DNA from 4 places in the Streptomyces sp. NPDC059895 genome. Region 1 is predicted to be linked to each of the others. Evidence: riboswitches for the same ligand, from Rfam matches in the RefSeq annotation. Region 1 holds a riboswitch; each other region holds the start of a gene.
The links. A riboswitch is a leader RNA that binds a small molecule or an ion and turns the genes downstream of it on or off. The one in region 1 is predicted to bind cobalamin.
Positions count from the first base shown of each region.

Region 2: it holds a riboswitch for cobalamin, as region 1 does, so the genes downstream of both, ACFV9M_RS27365 (ribonucleoside-diphosphate reductase subunit alpha) here and ACFV9M_RS25810 (ABC transporter substrate-binding protein) in region 1, are expected to answer to the same signal.
Region 3: it holds a riboswitch for cobalamin, as region 1 does, so the genes downstream of both, ACFV9M_RS25005 (energy-coupling factor ABC transporter permease) here and ACFV9M_RS25810 (ABC transporter substrate-binding protein) in region 1, are expected to answer to the same signal.
Region 4: it holds a riboswitch for cobalamin, as region 1 does, so the genes downstream of both, ACFV9M_RS22285 (cobalamin biosynthesis protein) here and ACFV9M_RS25810 (ABC transporter substrate-binding protein) in region 1, are expected to answer to the same signal.

Region 1 is NZ_JBHWKO010000025.1:34,847-39,380, forward strand. It holds gene ACFV9M_RS25805 (FecCD family ABC transporter permease) at 1-800, opposite strand, end outside; gene ACFV9M_RS25810 (ABC transporter substrate-binding protein) at 797-1,861, opposite strand; cobalamin riboswitch at 1,917-2,130, opposite strand; gene ACFV9M_RS25815 (YnfA family protein) at 2,272-2,607, shown strand; gene ACFV9M_RS25820 (hypothetical protein) at 2,671-2,937, shown strand; gene ACFV9M_RS25825 (alpha/beta hydrolase fold domain-containing protein) at 3,053-3,850, opposite strand; gene ACFV9M_RS25830 (GNAT family N-acetyltransferase) at 4,319-4,534, shown strand, end outside.
Region 2 is NZ_JBHWKO010000028.1:36,059-40,592, reverse strand. It holds gene ACFV9M_RS27370 (ribonucleotide-diphosphate reductase subunit beta) at 1-172, opposite strand, end outside; gene ACFV9M_RS27365 (ribonucleoside-diphosphate reductase subunit alpha) at 172-2,523, opposite strand; cobalamin riboswitch at 2,647-2,796, opposite strand; gene ACFV9M_RS27360 (GNAT family N-acetyltransferase) at 2,837-3,343, opposite strand; gene mctP (monocarboxylate uptake permease MctP) at 3,449-4,534, opposite strand, start outside.
Region 3 is NZ_JBHWKO010000023.1:102,814-107,347, forward strand. It holds gene ACFV9M_RS24995 (MarR family winged helix-turn-helix transcriptional regulator) at 178-666, opposite strand; gene ACFV9M_RS25000 (PP2C family protein-serine/threonine phosphatase) at 832-1,995, shown strand; cobalamin riboswitch at 2,207-2,390, shown strand; gene ACFV9M_RS25005 (energy-coupling factor ABC transporter permease) at 2,420-3,127, shown strand; gene ACFV9M_RS25010 (energy-coupling factor ABC transporter substrate-binding protein) at 3,124-3,564, shown strand; gene cbiQ (cobalt ECF transporter T component CbiQ) at 3,571-4,323, shown strand; gene ACFV9M_RS25020 (RNA-guided endonuclease InsQ/TnpB family protein) at 4,289-4,534, opposite strand, start outside.
Region 4 is NZ_JBHWKO010000019.1:40,653-45,186, forward strand. It holds gene ACFV9M_RS22275 (anion permease) at 1-1,153, shown strand, start outside; gene ACFV9M_RS22280 (hypothetical protein) at 1,190-1,411, shown strand; cobalamin riboswitch at 1,681-1,823, shown strand; gene ACFV9M_RS22285 (cobalamin biosynthesis protein) at 1,923-2,867, shown strand; gene ACFV9M_RS22290 (cobyric acid synthase) at 2,864-4,372, shown strand; gene cobN (cobaltochelatase subunit CobN) at 4,369-4,534, shown strand, end outside.

The DNA.
Region 1 (4,534 bases):
AGGCCGACGAAGCCGATCGCCCCGGCGCAGCTGACCAGGACGGCGGTGAGCAGCGCGGTCGCGCACAGCAGGACCAGCCGGGCGCGGCCGACGCGGACGCCGAGCGAGGCCGCGGCCTCCTCGCCGAAGGCGAACGCGTCCAGGGTGCGGGCGTGTCCGAGGCAGACCCCGAGTACGGCCGCCAGGACGCCCGCGCACAGCAGCACGTCGGTCCAGTCGGCGCCGGCGAGCGAGCCGAGCAGCCAGAACAGCACGCCCCGGGTGGTCTCGGCGTCGGCCGAGGTGAGCACGGTGAAGGAGGTCAGCGCGGAGAACAGCTGCATCGCGGCGACGCCGGAGAGGACGACGCGGTCGGTGCTGCCGCCGAGGCTGTGGCTCAGCAGGAGGACGAGTCCGAAGGACACCAGCGCCCCGGCGAACGCGCCCCCCGACAGGGACACCGCGCCACCGCCCACGCCGAGCACGACCACGGCGACCGCGCCGGTGGAGGCCCCCGAGGACACCCCCAGCACGAAGGGATCCGCCAGCGGGTTGCGCAGCAGCGACTGCATCACCGCCCCGCACAGCGCGAGCCCCGCCCCGCAGACGGCGGCGAGCACGGTCCGGGGCATCCGCAGGTTCCAGACGATGCCGTCGCGCAGCGGGGCCAGCCGGCTCTCCCCCGCCCCGAGCCGGGCGGCGACCGACGCCCACACGTCCGAGGTGGAGATGTCGGCCGGGCCGATCGTCACGGCGACGGCGATGGAGACGGCGAGGAGGAGCAGGCCGCCGGCCGTCACGAGCGTGTCGCGGAGCCTCACCCGGCGAGCCCGAACGAGCGCAGTCCGGCGGCGACCTGTTCGATGCCCTCGACCGTGCGGATGGACGGGTTCATGGCCTGGCCGCTGAGCAGGACGTACCGCTTCTTCTTCACGGCGGTGAGGTTGCGGGTGACGGCGTTGGTCTCCAGGAAGCGGATCTTGGCCTCGGCGGTCTCCGCCGTCTGCGACTCGCGGGTCAGGTCGCCCAGGACGATGACGTCGGGGTCGCGGTCGGCGACCGTCTCCCAGTTGATCTGCGGCCACTCGTCGTGGGTGTCGGAGAAGGCGTTCTCGGCGCCGACGGCCCGGGTGATGGCGCCGGGGGCGCCGCAGCAGCCGGCGAGGTACGGCGACTCGGAGTTGGCGAACCAGTACATGAGGGAGACGCCGGAGGCGTCCAGTCCGGCGGTGGCCTCGCGCACCCGGCCCTGGAGGCGCGCCACGAGCTTCTCGCCGCGCGCCTCGACGTCGAAGGCGCGGGCCAGGTCGCGTATCTCGCCGTACACGGCGTCGAGGGTGAGCGGCTCGCTGCGGGAGCCGTCGCCGCCGCTGTCGTTGTCCTTGCCCTCGGAGCAGTCGGACGGCGAGACGTACGTGGGCACTCCCAGCTTCTCGAACTGCTCACGCGTGGCGACGCCGCCCGTGCCGAGGGTGGAGACGAACGAGGCGGTGACGAAGTCCGGCTCGGCGTCCAGCACCTTCTCGAAGGACGGGTTGTCGTCGGCCAGCCGCGGCACGGACGCGTTGGCCTTCTCCAGCCCCTTCATCACCGGATCGGTCCAGGTGGCGGTGGCGGCCATGCGGTCCTGGAGGCCGAGGGAGAGCAGGATCTCGGTGGTGCCCTGGTTGAGGGAGACGGCCCGCCGGGGTGCCGACTCCAGCGTGACCCGGTGACCGCAGTCGACGATCGTGCGCGGGTAACCGGCGGCGGCCTGCCCGCTGTCGGCGCTGTCACCACCGGAGCCGCCGGAGCCGCCGCAGGCGGTGAGCAGGAGGGCGGGGGCGAGCAGGAGGGCCGCGGTGCGCGGGGCGCGCGGCGGGGTGGAACGGAGCACGGGCATGCCTCGGTTGTCGGGGCTCGTACGCGGAGCCTGGCCTGCGGACGTCCTCCACGCCCTGGGGTGTGGAGGTGCCAGCAGGTCTTCGGACTCGGGTTCGTCCGCGCGGGGCGCCTTCCCGGTTCGGTGCCGCACCGGCCCGCCGGCCGGCCCGTCCCCCTCCCAGTGGCATGTGTGCCCCGCCCGTCCCCCTCACCGCTGCGCGTCAGTTCCGGATTCGCACCGGATTCCCTGGCCTCGGATGTGGCTCGACTGGCCTCGGCAGGCTATCAAGCCGCCGGTCCGTCCAGGTCACGGCATGGGGGGCCAGGGTCACGGCATGGGGGAGGAAGTCCGGGCGGCAGGCTCGTGCCCGTACCGCCTCCCCCCACTGCCGAAGATCGCGGCAGAGGCCCGGCCGATAGGGTCGCTCCATGACCGTCGCCCGTTCCGTCGCCCTGTTCGTCGCCGCCGCCCTGTTCGAGATCGGCGGGGCCTGGCTCGTCTGGCAGGGCGTCCGCGAGCACAAGGGCTGGGTCTGGGCCGGGGCGGGCGTGATCGCGCTGGGCCTGTACGGCGTCGTGGCCACCTTCCAGACCGACGACGATTTCGGCCGTGTCCTCGCCGCCTACGGCGGCGTCTTCGTCGCCGGGTCGATCGCCTGGGGCGTGATCGCCGACGGCTACCGTCCCGACCGCTACGACGTCGCCGGCGCCCTGGTCTGCCTCGCCGGCATGGCCGTGATCATGTACGCGCCGCGGGGGCAGTGAGCCGGCGCCGTCTTCAGCCGGGTGGGCGGCGTACGGCCGCGCGGCCCCGGGCACACGTCTGCGGTGATCACGGCTGATTTCCTCTTCACCCTGTTCGGGGCGGGCGCGCTCGCGGCGGCGGTGCTGCCGCGGCTCGTCGCCGGGCGCCCGCTGGCCGACGAGCTGTGGGCCGTGGTGGCCTTCACCGTCCTCGCCTCCGTCGTGCTGCACGGCGTCACCGCCTCGCCCGTCATCTCGCGCCTGGACCGGCTGCGGCTGCTCCGGGCCCGGCGCGATCCGCACACCGGGCCCGAGCCGAACCAGGACGACGTGGCGAACGAGCGCCTGTGAGCGCCGAAGAGGCAGAAGGGGCAGAAGGGGTGCCCCACCGGGTCGAACAGGCCGCCCGGGTCCTCCCGGAGAAGGAGGACCCGGGGTACTGGGGTGGGTACGACACCGGGCCCCGTCAGCCGGAGAGCACGCTCGCGAAGAAGTCGAGCGACCGGTCGACCTCCTTGAGGGAGGGGCCGCGGTTCAGGTGGCCGTGCGTCATGCCCGCCGCGAGGTACGTCCGGACCGGGACACCGCACTCGTCCAGTTGCCGGGCGAGCAGGTCGCCGGACGGCCGGAGGTCGTCGAACCCGGAGAGGACGACACCGGTCGGGGGCAGGTCGTTCAGGTTCGCCGCCCCGGGCATCGCGTCCGCCGGCAGGGCGGTCAGTCGGCCGACGCAGTTGCGTACCATGCCCTCGATCGAATCGGTGGTGAACCGCAGGAGCGACGGCAGGTCCCGCATCCCCGCCGCCGTCTCGTCGTCCAGGGCCGGGGTCGGGAAGTGGACGAAGGGATAGGCGAGCAGCAGGGCGTCCGGGCGGGGTTCGTCCCGGTCGCGCAGCCGGATCGCCGTGGACAGGGCGAGGGCGGCACCCGCACTCGCGCCGCCCAGGCCGACGGGGCCGTGCTGCGTCCGGCCGGTTCCGGTGAGCCAGAGCCACGCGGCGTGCGCGTCGTCGACGGGAACGGGATAGCGCGTGCCGTCCACCGCCAGCCGGTACCCGACGGAGACCACCAGGGCCCCGGCGCGGGCGGCGAGCTCGGCGGACACCGTGTGCGCTTCCTTCATGTCGAGATCGCCGGCCGCGAACCCGCCGCCGTGCAGCCACAGCAGCGCGCGGCGGGGCGTGTCGCGCGGGGTGCAGATCCGGACGGGCACCTCGCCGTGGGGTCCGGGGACCGTGCGGTCCTCGGCCGCGACGTCCGGCATGCTCCACACGCCGGGATCGCCGTAGTACTCCTCGAGCCGGGTCCTCGCCTCCGGGTCGGACGCGGCGTCCTCCCGGCTGAGGCCGTCGAGCAGGTGCGTCTTCCCGGCGAGGAAGGGAGCTATCGGCGTGGGCGCTCCCAGGGTGTCGGGTCGGTGGTGCGGGTGGCGAGCCCCGGGGTGGGCGCGGTCGTCGGGCGAGGGCGCCGGTCCCGGGGCTCCTTGCCGGGACCAGTGTGATCGCTCGACGCCGCGCGGGGGGCGACGGGCGGAGGACAGCGGGCGGAGGACAGCGGGACAGCGGACGCGGCGGCCGTCGGGATCAAGGCGCCGCAGGCCTCGGGTTTCGGTTCTCGGTCAGCGGGGAGTCCGCCCCCGCAGGAAGGCACTCGGGCAGGCGTGAACCCTGGACCGGTGACGTTCGTTACTCCTCGGAGGCATCTGCACATTCGACGGCTTGAGGGGTTGTCCATGACGGGTCTCACGGAATCGATCGAATCGATGGAACAGCTCGCCACGGTCTGGCGTGCCCTGGTCCTCGACCGGGAACCGCGCGCGGACGTGCGGGACCTGCCGGGCGTCGCCGTGCGCTGGGCCGACTGCCGGTTCGCGTTCTGGAACTGCGTCACGCTGACCGAGGTGGGGGCGGACGCGGCGCTCCTGGAACAGCGGCTGACGCAGGCGGCG
Region 2 (4,534 bases), on a different contig from region 1:
CGGCCGGGGTGAGCTTGGCGAGGTCGGCCACGTCCGAGTGGAGGTCGACCTCCTCCACGGTCCAGGTGTTCTTGATGGCGTCCCGGTAGCGCTCGTAGAAGTCCGGGTAGCGCATGGGGCGCAGAGTCAGCTCGAAGCCGGGGTCGAGAAGGTTCTTCACGGTGGAGCTCATTACTGGCAGGCCTCGCAGGACTCGGGGTTTTCCAGGGAACAGGCGACGGCGTCCTCGGGCGCCGGCCGCTGGACGGGAACGGTGGCCTGTGCGGCGCGGGCGATGCGGGTCGCCGGGCGCGAGCGCAGGTAGTACGTCGTCTTGAGGCCCGACTTCCAGGCGTACGCGTACATCGAGGAGAGCTTGCCGATGGTCGGCGTCTCCAGGAACAGGTTCAGGGACTGCGCCTGGTCCAGGTACGGGGTGCGGGCGGCGGCCATGTCGATCAGGCCGCGCTGCGGGATCTCCCAGGCGGTGCGGTAGAGGGCGCGGACGTCGGCCGGGATCCAGGTGAAGTCCTGCACCGAGCCGCCCGAGTCGCGCAGCGCCTCGCGGGTGCGCGCGTCCCAGACGCCGAGCTCCTTGAGGTCCCGCACCAGGTAGGAGTTGACCTGGAGGAACTCGCCGGACAGCGTCTCGCGCTTGAACAGGTTGGACACCTGCGGCTCGATGCACTCGTAGACGCCCGCGATCGACGCGATGGTGGCGGTCGGCGCGATGGCGAGGAGCAGGGAGTTGCGCAGCCCGGTGGCGGCGATGCGCTCGCGCAGGGCCGCCCAGCGCTCCGGCCAGGTGAACTCGACGCCGTAGTGGTCCGGGTGCAGGACGCCCCGGGCGGTGCGGGTCTTCTCCCAGGCCGGCAGCGGGCCGTTGCGTTCGGCGAGGTCGGCGGAGGCCTCGTACGCGGCGAGCATGACGCGCTCGGCGATCCGGGTGGAGAGCGCCTTGGCCTCGGGGGAGTCGAAGGGCAGGCGCAGCTTGAAGAAGACGTCCTGGAGGCCCATCGCGCCGAGGCCGACCGGGCGCCAGCGGGCGTTGGAGCGGCCCGCCTGCTCGGTCGGGTAGAAGTTGATGTCGACGACGCGGTCGAGGAAGGTGACGGCGGTGCGGACGGTGTCGTCCAGCCGCTGCCAGTCGATGCCGTCGCCGTCGACGAAGGCGCCGAGGTTCACCGATCCCAGGTTGCAGACCGCCGTCTCCCCGTCGTCGGTGACCTCCAGGATCTCCGTGCAGAGGTTGGAGGAGTGCACGACGTGGCCCGGCGTCGCGGTCTGGTTGGCGGTGCGGTTGGCGGCGTCCTTGAAGGTCATCCAGCCGTTGCCGGTCTGCGCGAGGGTGCGCATCATCCGGCCGTACAGCTCGCGCGCCGGGATCGTCTTCCGCGCCAGGCCCGCCGCCTCGGCCTCGCGGTAGGCCGCGTCGAACTCCTCGCCCCACAGGTCGACCAGTTCGGGCACGTCGGAGGGGGAGAAGAGGGACCACTGCGCGTCGGCGTCCACCCGGCGCATGAACTCGTCGGGGATCCAGTGCGCGAGGTTCAGGTTGTGCGTACGGCGGGCGTCCTCGCCGGTGTTGTCGCGCAGCTCCAGGAACTCCTCGATGTCGGAGTGCCAGGTCTCCAGGTAGACCGCGGCCGCGCCCTTGCGCCGGCCGCCCTGGTTCACGGCGGCGACGGAGGCGTCGAGGGTCTTCAGGAACGGGACGATGCCGTTGGAGTGCCCGTTGGTGCCGCGGATGAGGGAGCCGCGGGAGCGGATCCGGGAGTACGACAGCCCGATGCCGCCGGCGTGCTTGGAGAGGCGGGCGACCTGGTGGTAGCGGTCGTAGATCGAGTCCAGCTCGTCCTGGGGGGAGTCGAGGAGGTAGCACGACGACATCTGGGGGTGCCGGGTGCCGGAGTTGAAGAGCGTGGGGGAGGAGGGGAGGTAGTCCAGGCGGCTCATGAGCCCGTAGAGCGCGGCGACCTCGTCCACGGCCCGCGTGGTGTCGTCCTCGGCGAGTCCGGCGGCGACGCGCAGCAGGAAGTGCTGGGGCGTCTCGACGACCTTGCGGGTGATCGGGTGGCGCAGGAGGTAGCGGCTGTGCAGGGTGCGCAGGCCGAAGTACCCGAAGCGGTCGTCGGCGTGCGGGTCGACCAGCGCGTCGAGCCGCGCGCCGTGCAGCCGTACGAACGCGGCGGTCCGGTCGGCGATCAGCCCCTCCCGGTGTCCCACCGCGACCGACCCGGTGAAGGAGGTGACGCCCTGGGAGGCGGCCTCGGCGCGGATGCCGAGGGTGAGCAGACGGGCGGCCAGCCGGGAGTAGGCGGGGTCCTCGGAGATGAGGCCGGCGGCCGCCTCCGTGGCCAGCTCGCGCAGTTCCGTCTCGTCCGCCCGCGCGGAGCGGCCCCGCAGGGCGGCGGCGGCGACCCGGCCCGGGTCGGCGTCGGGCAGGTCGGCGGTCAGCTCGGTCAGGGTCCGCAGCAGGGCGGTACCGGGACCGTCGGTGTCCTGCGGGGTGACTGAGGCCGGATCGGCTGGCGCGATGGTCACGTGGGGCTCTCCCTCGCTCGGCAAGGGGCCTGGCGGAGAGCAGGGGGGCAGCACACGAGCGCGCACGGCGTCGCGTCCACCGGCCCACTCCACGAGGCCCGGACGTCAAGGCACCCGAGCCGGACGGCCGGGCGCACTGTCGGCAGGTCCTCGGACTGGACAGGTGTGCGCACACGGGTAGGGGCGCACACCTGTACACCGTTGCGGGACAGTTCCGGATTCGCACCGGATTCCCCTGCGGCGACAGCGAGCACGAGCATACATCTTGTGCTCGCCCGTCACGCCACCCCCAGATGTTGTGTTGCGAGTGATCTCAGAGCGTCAACCGGTAGGCCATGAGAGTGATGTCGTCCAGGTGCGGCACGGGATTCCAGTCCCGCTCGGGTGTGCGGACGAAGCCCAGGCGCTCGTAGAGCCGGTGGGCGGTGTGCATGGCCCGCTGGCTCGACAGCACGACGGCCGTGCAGCCCCGCGTGGTCCGCGCACGCTCGACACAGGCCCGCACGAGGGCCTCGCCGGCGCCCCGGCCGCGCTGCTCGCGGGCGACCGCCAGCGCGCGGATCTCGGCCTCGCCGGGGCGGGCGATGTCGGCGACGGGCCCGGGGCCCGGTACGAAGGTGACCCCGCCCAGGAGCAGGTCGCCCGCCACGGCCACGAGGACGGTGGCGGCGGCCGCCCGCGCGGCCACGTCCTTCAGCACGGGCAGGTACGGGTCGCCCTCGCCGTAGTCGAGGAGTCCGTCGTCGAGGTAGGCGCGGGCGGTCAGGTCGCCGAGGCCGGCGTACTCGGAGGGTTCCGCTTCCCGGATCCGTATGTCCATGGCGCGCAGTCTGCCCCACGCACACGACGGTGGGCCGCCGGATTTCTCCGCCGGCCCACCGCGAGCTCTGCCGCGTGTGACGTTCTGGCTAGTGGGACGTTCTGGCTAGTGGGACGTTCCGGCGGTCGCCGGCGGCAGCTCCACCTGGACGCCCGGGTCGCCGGCGTCCGCCGTGTAGTCCTCCGGGCTCGTCTCGTCGACGCCCTCCGGGGCCTTCAGCGCCTTCAGGACGAAGGTCAGGACCACCGTCACCACCACGTTCAGCACGAACGCCGTCAGACCGATGTACCCGATCTCGCCGATGCCGGGGATCTCCTTCGCCGACCCGCCGAAGTGCTTCTGGGTGGGGGAGGCCACGCCGTACGCGGCGAGCGTGCCGTAGGCCATGCCGACGGCCCAGCCCCCGAGCAGCGCCCAGCGGTGGAACCAGCGGGTGAACAGGCCGCCGACCAGGGCCGGGAAGGTCTGCAGGATCCAGATGCCGCCGAGGAGCTGGAAGTTGATGGCCACCGTCTTGTCCATCGTCAGGACGAAGGCCAGGGCGCCCACCTTCACCAGCAGCGAGACCAGCTTGGAGACGCGGGTCTCCTCCTTGGGCGTGGCGTCCGGCTTGATGAAGTCCTTGTAGATGTTGCGGGTGAACAGGTTCGCGGCCGCGATGGACATGATCGCCGCCGGGACCAGCGCGCCGATGCCGATCGCGGCGAAGGCCACGCCCGCGAACCAGTCCGGGAACATGTCCTCGAACAGCTGCGGGATGGCCAGCTGCCCGTTGGTGACCTTGACCCCGGCCGCGATCGCCATGAAGCCCAGCAGGGCCAGCAGGCCGAGCATGAGGGAGTACAGCGGCAGGATCGTGGTGTTGCGGCGGATCACCTCACGGCTCTTCGAGGACAGCGTCGCGGTGATCGAGTGCGGGTACATGAAGAGCGCCAGCGCGGAGCCCAGGGCCAGCGTGGCGTACGTCCACTGACCCGCCTCGGCCGGCACCAGCGCGCCGCGCGGCTTGTCCGTCGCCGGGTTGACCTGCGCGAACGCGTCACCCGCCTGGGCGAAGACGTCGTCGAACCCGCCCAGCTTGATCGGGATGTAGATGATCGCCACCGCGATCACGATGTAGATCAGCGTGTCCTTCACGAACGCGATCAGGGCGGGGGCGCGCAGCCCCGACGAGTACGTGTACGCGGCCAG
Region 3 (4,534 bases), on a different contig from region 1:
GACCGGAGTAACCCGCACGGCCCGTCGCATGCGTCGGCCGGGCCGCGGGACCGTGGATCACGCGCGTCCGCCGAGAGCGCGTCCGCCGACATTCCGTCGTCGGCGGCGCAGGTCGGGGCGGGTTCGGGGTATCCGCATCTCCGGAGACGGCCACGGAGCGGGAGGGAGCGGGAATGGTCAGGCGATCCGGCTGCCGGAGTTCCCGGCGTCGTCGTGTATCAGCGTCGCCGCCGCGTCGCAGAAGGCCTCCAGCCCCTCCAGCAGCGCGACCCGCCGGGCGGCGGGCATCACCGCCAGCACCGCCTGCACCTGCTGCTCCCGGCGCACGCGCAGATCCGCGAGGAAGGCCCGCCCCCGGCCGCTGAGACACAGCCGCACCTCGCGCCGGTCGGCCGGGCTCACCGCCCGTTCGACGAGCCCGGAGGCCTGCAACCGGTCGCAGAGCCGGCTGGTCGACGGCGGGGTCGAGGCGAGCGAGTCGGCGAGGGTGCGCAGATTGATGCCCTCGTGGTGCTCGAGGATCAGCAGCACGCGCAACTGGGACGCGGAGGCGGGGGCGGTCGAGGCCCTGCCCCACAGGACTTCCAGCAGCTCCGCGGCCGTCGCGGTGACCCGTGCGACCTCTTCGGGCTCCGGGCGATGGCGGAAGGCAGTCACGGTCCACACTCTCGCAGGCACTGGGTCGACCGCCAGCGTACTAGGGACCGCGTGAGCGGGCCTCGTCGCGCGCCCGGGGAGGGGGCGGCGGCACGGCGGGCGCGGCCGCACCGAGGGCCCCGTGCGCGCACGGGGCCGCCAAGGATTCGACGGATTCGACGAAAGGTTGATGTTGTGACCACCGTGAACGCACTGGCGACCGCCGAGCGCGCGCTGCGGACGGCGGCCCCCCACGAGGTGCTCGACGCGGTCCGCGGCGTACTGCTCCGTCAGTACGCGGCGGACTCCGTCGAGCTGTACCTCGCCGACTACGGTCTGACGGTGCTGCAACCGGTGTCCGAGCTGCCGCACACCGCGGAACCGGTGTCCGTGCACGACGGCCCGGCCGGCCGGGCGTTCGGCTCGCAGGAGCCGTTCGTGGAGGCCGTCCGGGACGGGCGGGTGCGGGCGCACCTGCCGGTCTCCGTGCGCGGCGACCGGCTCGGCGTGCTGACGGTGACCCTGCCGCGGCCGGCCGACGACGTGCTGGCCGAGCTCACGGAGATCGCCCGGGCGCTGGGGCACGAGCTGATCGTGGCCGAGCGGGACACCGACCTCTATCTCCAGGCGAGACGCAAGGACCGGCTCACCCTGGCCGCCGAGATGCAGTGGCACCTGCTCCCGGGCCGGTCGTGCAGCCGCCCCGAGTTCGATCTGGGCGCGCAACTGGAGCCCGCCTACGCGGTCTTCGGCGACAACTACGACTGGTCCGTGACGGCCGACCGCCTGATGCTGTACGTCACCAACGGTATGGGCGAGGGCACGGAGGCCTCCCTGCTGACCGGCCTGGCCATCACCGCGCTGCGCAACGCCCGGCGGGCCGGCCTGTCCCTCGCGGACCAGGCGGCCCTCGCCGACCAGGCCGTGCACGCCCACTACCGGGGCCGCTGCTACCTGTCGGTCCTCATGGTCGACCTCGACCTCACGACGGGACGCGCCCGGGTGGTGGACGCCGGTTCGCCGCGCATGCTGAGGCTGCGCGGGGGCAGCGTGGAACGGATCCCCCTCGACGCCCAGTTGCCGCTCGGCATGTTCGAGGAGACCGACTACGTGGAGCAGGAGGTCCGGGCCGAGCCCGGCGACCGCCTAGTCTTCGTCAGCGACGGCGTGCACGCGGTCGCCTCCCCCGGCGGAGAGACGTACGGCGACGCCCCCCTCGCCCGGGCGATCCAGGCCACCCGCCTGCTGCCGGCGGCCGAGGTACCGCACGCCGTCCTGCGCGAACTCACCCGCCACCGCGGCGAACGGACTCCGGAGGACGACGCCTTGGTGGTCTGCCTGGACTGGCGGGGCCGCTGATCCGGGAGGGCGGGGGCCCGGAGGCCCGGAGGCCCGGAGGCCCCGCCGGGCGGGCGTATGCGGTCGGTGGCGTGCGCGGTCGGGCGGCGTACCCGGGGCGGGCGTACGGCGATTCGGGCGGCGCGCCCGGGGCGGGTGTGCGCCGGGGCGTGAGCCGTCGCCCGCCGTTCGCGCGCCCCCGTTGCCGCTTGTCACCGCCCCGGTCCGCGCACTACTGTCACCACGCCTTGGTGAACGGGAAATCCGGTGTGATGCCGGTGCGGCCCTCGCCACTGTGATCGGGAAGTCCGGCTCCGGCCCTCGCGGGCAGCCACTGGGTCCTCGGACCCGGGAAGGCGGAGCACGGGCGGTGGTACCCGTCAGCCAGGAGACCGGCCAAGGCGCGTCAACCATCCACGAGGTGCTGGAGAGGGTCTGCTGAGCCATGCACATAGCCGAGGGTTTCCTTCCTCCGGCGCACGCGGTCGCCTGGGGCGTCGCGTCGGCGCCGTTCGTCGTCCACGGAGTCCGCGCACTGAGCCGTGAGGTGCGGGAGCACCCGGAGAGCACTCTCCTCCTCGGCGCCTCCGGAGCCTTCACGTTCGTCCTGTCCGCTCTCAAGCTGCCCTCGGTGACCGGCAGTTGTTCGCACCCCACCGGGACCGGCCTGGGCGCCATCCTCTTCCGGCCGCCGGTCATGACGGTGCTGGGCACCATCACCCTGCTCTTCCAGGCGCTGCTGCTCGCGCACGGCGGGCTGACCACGCTCGGCGCCAACGCCTTCTCGATGGCGATCGTCGGTCCCTGGGCCGGCTACGGCACGTACCGGCTGCTGCGGCGGCTCGCCGTACCGCTGATGGTCACGGTGTTCTCCGGCGCGTTCGTCGCCGACCTGTCCACGTACTGCGTCACCAGCGTGCAGCTGGCGCTGGCGTTCCCCGACCCGGGCAGCGGGTTCCTGGGCGCGCTCGGCAAGTTCGGCTCCATCTTCGCCGTCACGCAGATCCCGCTCGCGGTCAGCGAGGGTCTGCTCACCGTCCTCGTGATGCGCCTGCTGGTGCAGTCCAGCAAGGGCGAACTGACCCGGCTCGGCGTGCTCGTCACCGGGCGGCGGACGGAGCAGCCGACCGGGACGGAGGCGGTGGCCCGGTGAGCCGCAACACGAGGATCAACGCCCTGCTGCTGCTCGTGGTGGTCGCCCTCGCGGTGCTGCCGCTGGCCCTGGGCCTGGGCGACGGCAAGAAGGAGCCGTTCGCGGGCTCCGACGCCGAGGCGGAGACGGCGATCACCGAGATCGAGCCGGACTACGAACCGTGGTTCTCCCCGCTGTACGAGCCGCCGTCCGGTGAGATCGAGTCGGCGCTGTTCGCCGTCCAGGCGGCGCTGGGCGCGGGCGTCCTCGCCTACTACTTCGGCCTGCGCCGGGGCCGGCGGCAGGGCGAACTGCGGGCGAGGGCCCTGCCGGACGCCCCGGAGACCGCGCACCGGACGGCCCCGGACGACGGCCCGGACGGCGCGGAGCGTGCGGAGGGGACCGCGACGGCGGACGGTGCCCCCGGCACCGGGAAGTCCGCGCGGGGACGGGCCTGAGACTTCGTGCTGCCGATCGACGCGGCGGCGCACAGCAGCCGCTGGCGCCGCCGTCACCCCGTGGACAAGGCCGTACTCGGACTCGGGCTGACCCTGCTCGCGATCTCCCTGCCGCCCTGGCCGGGCGCGGCCCTGGTGCTGGTGACGGCGCTCGCCCTGCTGCTGGGCCCGGCGGGGGTGCCGGCCCGCCGGCTGTGGCGCGCCTACCGGGTGCCGCTGGGCTTCTGCGTCACCGGTGCCCTGCCCTTGCTGGTGCGGGTGGGCGGGCCCGGCGCCTTCGTGGGCCTGGCCGACGGCGGGCCCACGCGGGCCGGGGAGCTGATGCTGCGCACCTCGGCCGCCTCCCTCGGCGTGCTGCTGTTCGCGTTCACCACCCCCGTGTCAGACCTGCTGCCGCGGCTGGTGCGGGCCGGCGTGCCCGCGCCGGTCGTGGACGTCGCCCTGGTCACGTACCGCATGAGTTTCCTGCTGCTGGACTCCGTGCGGCGGATCCGGGAGGCCCAGGCGGCCCGGCTCGGGCACACCTCGCGGGCCGCCGAGTGGCGCTCCCTCGCGGGGCTCGGCGCCACCGCCTTCGTGCGGGCCTTCGACCGGGCGGCGCGGCTCCAGACCGGGCTCGCCGGGCGCGGCTACGACGGCACCCTGCGCGTCCTGGTGCCCGAGGCCCGCGTCTCCGTCCGCTTCACGGCCGCGAGCTGCGCGCTCCTCGCAGCGGTGGCCGCCCTCACCCTCGTCGTCGTGGAAGGGCCCCTGTCTTGACTTCCTCCCCCGCCTGAAGGCGGGGGATTCCAGCGGTCGCCCGCTGGGGTTCCTGCTTCATCGACGACCGCCCCGTCCGGGAGGACTCCCGTTGAGGTCTTACACCGCCTCCACAGGCAGACGCCGCCAGCCCGGCGGCCAGGATGTTGCGTGCCGCGTTCACGTCGCGGTCATGCACCGCGCCGCAGGCGCACGTCCACTCGCGGACGTT
Region 4 (4,534 bases), on a different contig from region 1:
CAACGCGATGGCCACGACCATCTCGACCGGCGCGCTCAAGCCCAAGGTCGCGGTGGCCATGTCCGCCGTGCTCAACCTTGTAGGCGCCTTCCTCTCGGTGGAGGTCGCCAACACGATCTCCAAGGGTCTCGTCGACGAGACCGGCATCCGTCCCGAGGTCATCTTCGCCGCCCTGGTCGGCGCGATCCTCTGGAACCTGCTGACCTGGCTGGTCGGACTCCCCTCCAGTTCCTCGCACGCCCTCATGGGCGGCCTGATCGGCGCCACCATCGCCTCGGCGGGCGTCGGCGCGGTCCACGGCGACGTGCTCGTCACCAAGGTGCTGCTCCCGGCGGTCGCCGCCCCGATCGTGGCGGGCCTCGCCGCGATGCTCGCCACCCGCCTGTCGTACACGCTCGGCCGGAAGGCCGACGGCAAGGCGGCCGAGAAGGGCTACCGGGCCGGCCAGATCGCCTCCGCGGGCCTGGTCTCCCTCGCCCACGGCACCAACGACGCGCAGAAGACGATGGGCATCATCACCCTCGCCCTGGTCGCCGGCGGCGCCGTCGCCCCCGACTCCGACCCGCCGATGTGGGTCATCCTCTCCGCGGGCCTCGCCATCGCGCTCGGCACCTACCTGGGTGGCTGGCGCATCATCCGCACCATGGGCAAGGGCCTCACCGACCTCCAGCCGCAGCAGGGCTTCGCCGCCCAGACCAGCGCGGCCACCGTCATCCTCGCCTCCTCCCACCTCGGCTTCTCCCTCTCCACCACGCACTCCGTCTCCGGCGCGGTGATGGGCGCGGGGCTGGGCCGCAAGGGCGGCGTCGTCCGCTGGTCGACGGCCACCCGGATGTTCGTCGCCTGGGGCCTGACCCTGCCGGCCGCGGCCGTCGTCGGCGCGCTCGCCGAGTACGTCACCGGCTTCGGCGCATGGGGCACGGGACTCGTCGCGGTCTTCCTCGTCGCCTCCAGCGCCGCGATCTGGAAGAGGTCCCGCGACGAGGTCGTCGACCACACCAACGTCAACGACGCCGAGGAGCCGCCCGGCGTCGTGACCACGGCGATCGCCGCGGTGACCCCGCCGCCCGCGGGCACGGTGACCGACGGCCTCACCGCCACCATCCCCGCCCCGGCGGGCGAGCCGGCGCCGTCGGCCGCCACCACCGTCTGAGCCCGGCCCGCACCGGTACGAAGGAAGAGAAGCATCATGAAGATCGACTGGGCGGCTCTGGGCTCCGTCTTCGGCGTCAGCCTCGTGGTCACGGTGGCCCTGGTGACGCTGTTCACCCTCGGCATCATGGGCCTGTCGCGGCGCGAGCGGGCCGCGGAGCAGGGCGGGACGGCCGCGCTCGCGGTCACCGGGGCGTACGCGTGCTTCGCGGCGTGCGCGGCCGCGGTGGCGTACGGCATCTCGCTGATCGTGGTCTGACCCGCGCACCACGGGTCCCCGCGCACCACAGGTCCCCGCGCACCACAGGTCCCCACGCACCACAGGTCCCCGCCTCTCCTCCGCTCCCTCCCCTCCCCTCCCCTCCCCTCCCCTCCCCTCCACCCTCTCGTCCCTCTCACCTCCGCCCTGTCGGCGGCCGTCCCACCGGCGGTCCCGGCGGGGCGGACGCGCGTCCGCGACAGGCCGTCCCGGACGGCCGGTGTGGGGTTGTGCACACTCTCCCCGCGCAGGTCAGCAGCAAGTTGACGGCCGTTCCGGGCCCGTGGTGGACTGCCGGAGCCATCTACGGCGACAGAAGAGGAAGCCGGTGTGAATCCGGCGCGGTCCCGCCACTGTCACCGGGGTAGACACCCCCGGGAGCCAGGAACTCTCGTCGCCGGTCTCGTCGAACCAGGGCGTGGACACCCTGAGTGAGGACATGACGCCATGCTCGGCTGCCGTTCGAGGTCACGTACCCGGTCGTTGCCCGACCCCGCGGCCGGCTGAGCCGATGGGTGCCGATCGCGTTCACGCGTACGGCGCCGCCGCCGGCCTCCTGGGGGACCTGCTCCTCGGCGATCCGCGCCGGGGACATCCGGTCGCCGTGTTCGGGCGGGCCGCGGCCGGTGTGGAGCGGATGCTGTGGCACGACCACCGCGGGTGGGGCGCGCTGCACACCGCCGTGTGCGTCGGCGGGGCCGTGGCCCTGGGAGCCGGCGCCGCACGCGCCGTCCGGCCGTCGGCCGCCGCCTCCGTCGCCCTGACCGCCACCGCCACCTGGGCCGTCGTCGGCGGGACCTCCCTGGTGCGCGAGGCCCGGACCATCGGGCGGTGTCTGGAGGCGGGGGACGTCGAGGGCGCGCGGGCCCGGCTGCCGCATCTGTGCGGGCGGGATCCGCAGGCCCTGGACGCGGACGGGATCGCCCGCGCCGTCGTCGAGTCCGTCGCCGAGAACACCTCCGACGCGGTGGTCGGGGCACTGGTGTGGGGCGCCGTGGGCGGTGTGCCGGGGCTGCTCGGCTTCCGGGCCGTCAACACCCTCGACGCCATGGTCGGTCACAGGTCGCCGCGCCACCGCCGCTACGGCTGGGCCTCGGCGCGCCTGGACGACCTCGCCGGCTGGCCGGGGGCACGGCTGACGGCCGTCCTCGCCGCCGTCGCCGGGGACGACCCCCGGGGGGCCGTACGGGCCTGGCGGGCCGACGCGCGCAAGCATCCCAGCCCGAACGCCGGTCCGGTGGAGGCCTCCTTCGCCGGCGCCCTCGGGGTGCGGCTGGGCGGAACCCTGTCCTACGGCGGCCGGGTCGAGCACCGGCCCGTGCTCAACGGGGCGGCCGGACGGCCCGTGGCCGCGCGGGACATCGAACGCGCCGCGCGGCTCTCCCGCCGCGTCGGCCTCCTCGCGCTCGGCGTCACCGTCGCCGCGCGCCTCCTCGCGAAGGGGCGTACGTCATGAGCGGGGGTCTCCTCGTCGCCGGCACCACCTCCGACGCCGGCAAGAGCGTCGTCACCGCCGGGATCTGCCGGTGGCTGGTGCGGCAGGGGGTGAAGGTCGCGCCCTTCAAGGCGCAGAACATGTCGCTGAACTCGTTCGTGACGCGGGAGGGCGCCGAGATCGGGCGCGCGCAGGCCATGCAGGCCCAGGCGTGCCGGGTGGAGCCGACCGCGCTGATGAACCCCGTGCTGCTCAAGCCCGGTGGCGAGCAGAGCAGCCAGGTCGTGCTGCTCGGCAGGCCGGTCGGCGAGATGAGCGCCCGCGGGTACCACGGGGGGCGGCAGCGGAAGCTGCTGGGCACCGTGCTGGAGTGCCTCGACACGTTGCGGGGCACGTATGACGCGGTGATCTGTGAGGGGGCCGGTTCTCCCGCCGAGATCAACCTGCGGCGGACGGACATCGTGAACATGGGGATCGCGCGGGGCGCCGGGCTGCCCGTGCTCGTCGTCGGCGACATCGACCGGGGCGGCGTCTTCGCCTCGTTCTTCGGGACCGTCGCCCTGCTCTCCCCCGAGGACCAGGCGCTCGTCGCCGGGTTCCTCGTCAACAAGTTCCGCGGCGACGTCTCGCTGCTGGAGCCGGGCCTGGACATGCTGCACGGGCTCACCGGGCGGCGGACGTACGGGGTGCTGCCGTTCCGCCACGGGCTCGGCATCGACGAGGAGGACGGACTGCGCGTGTCGCTGCGCGGCACGGTCCGGGAGTCGGCCGTCACCCCTCCCGTGGGCGAGGACGTGCTGCGGGTCGCCGTCTGCGCGGTCCCGCTCATGTCCAACTTCACCGACGTCGACGCGCTGGCCGCCGAACCGGGCGTCGTGGTGCGGTTCGTGGACCGGCCCGAGGAACTGGCGGACGCCGACCTCGTGGTCGTCCCCGGCACCCGGGGGACCGTGCGGGCGCTGGAGTGGCTGCGGGAGCGGGGGCTGGCCGACGCCCTCGTCCGCCGCGCCGCCGAACAGCGGCCCGTCCTCGGCATCTGCGGCGGCTTCCAGCTCCTCGGCGAGCGCATCGACGACGACGTCGAGAGCCGCAGGGGGCGGGTGGACGGGCTCGGCGTCCTGCCCGTGCGGGTGCGCTTCGCCCGGGAGAAGACCCTCACCCGGCCCGTCGGGGAGGCCCTCGGGGAGCCGGTCGAGGGCTACGAGATCCACCACGGGGTCGCCGAGGTCATGGGCGGGGAGCCCTTCCTCGACGGCTGCCGGGTCGGGCAGACCTGGGGCACGCACTGGCACGGTTCCCTGGAGTCGGACGGATTCCGGCGGGCCTTCCTGCGCGAGGTGGCGGCCGCCGCGGGCCGCCGCTTCGTGCCCGCCGCCGACACCTCGTTCGCCGCGCTGCGCGAGGAGCAGCTCGACCGGCTCGGCGACCTGATCGAACAGCACGCGGACACCGACGCGCTCCGGCGGCTCATCGAGTCGGGCGCGCCGCAAGGACTGCCTTTCATTCCACCGGGAGCGCCCGCATGAGCACAGTGTTGTTGTTGTCGACCGCCGACACCGATCTGCTGGCGGCCCGGTCCGCCTCCGGCGCCTCCTACCGGATCGGCAACCCGACCCGGGTGGACGTCGAGCGGGACCTCCCCGCGCTGGTCGAGGGCGCCGGCATCGCCGTCGTACGGCTGCTGGGCG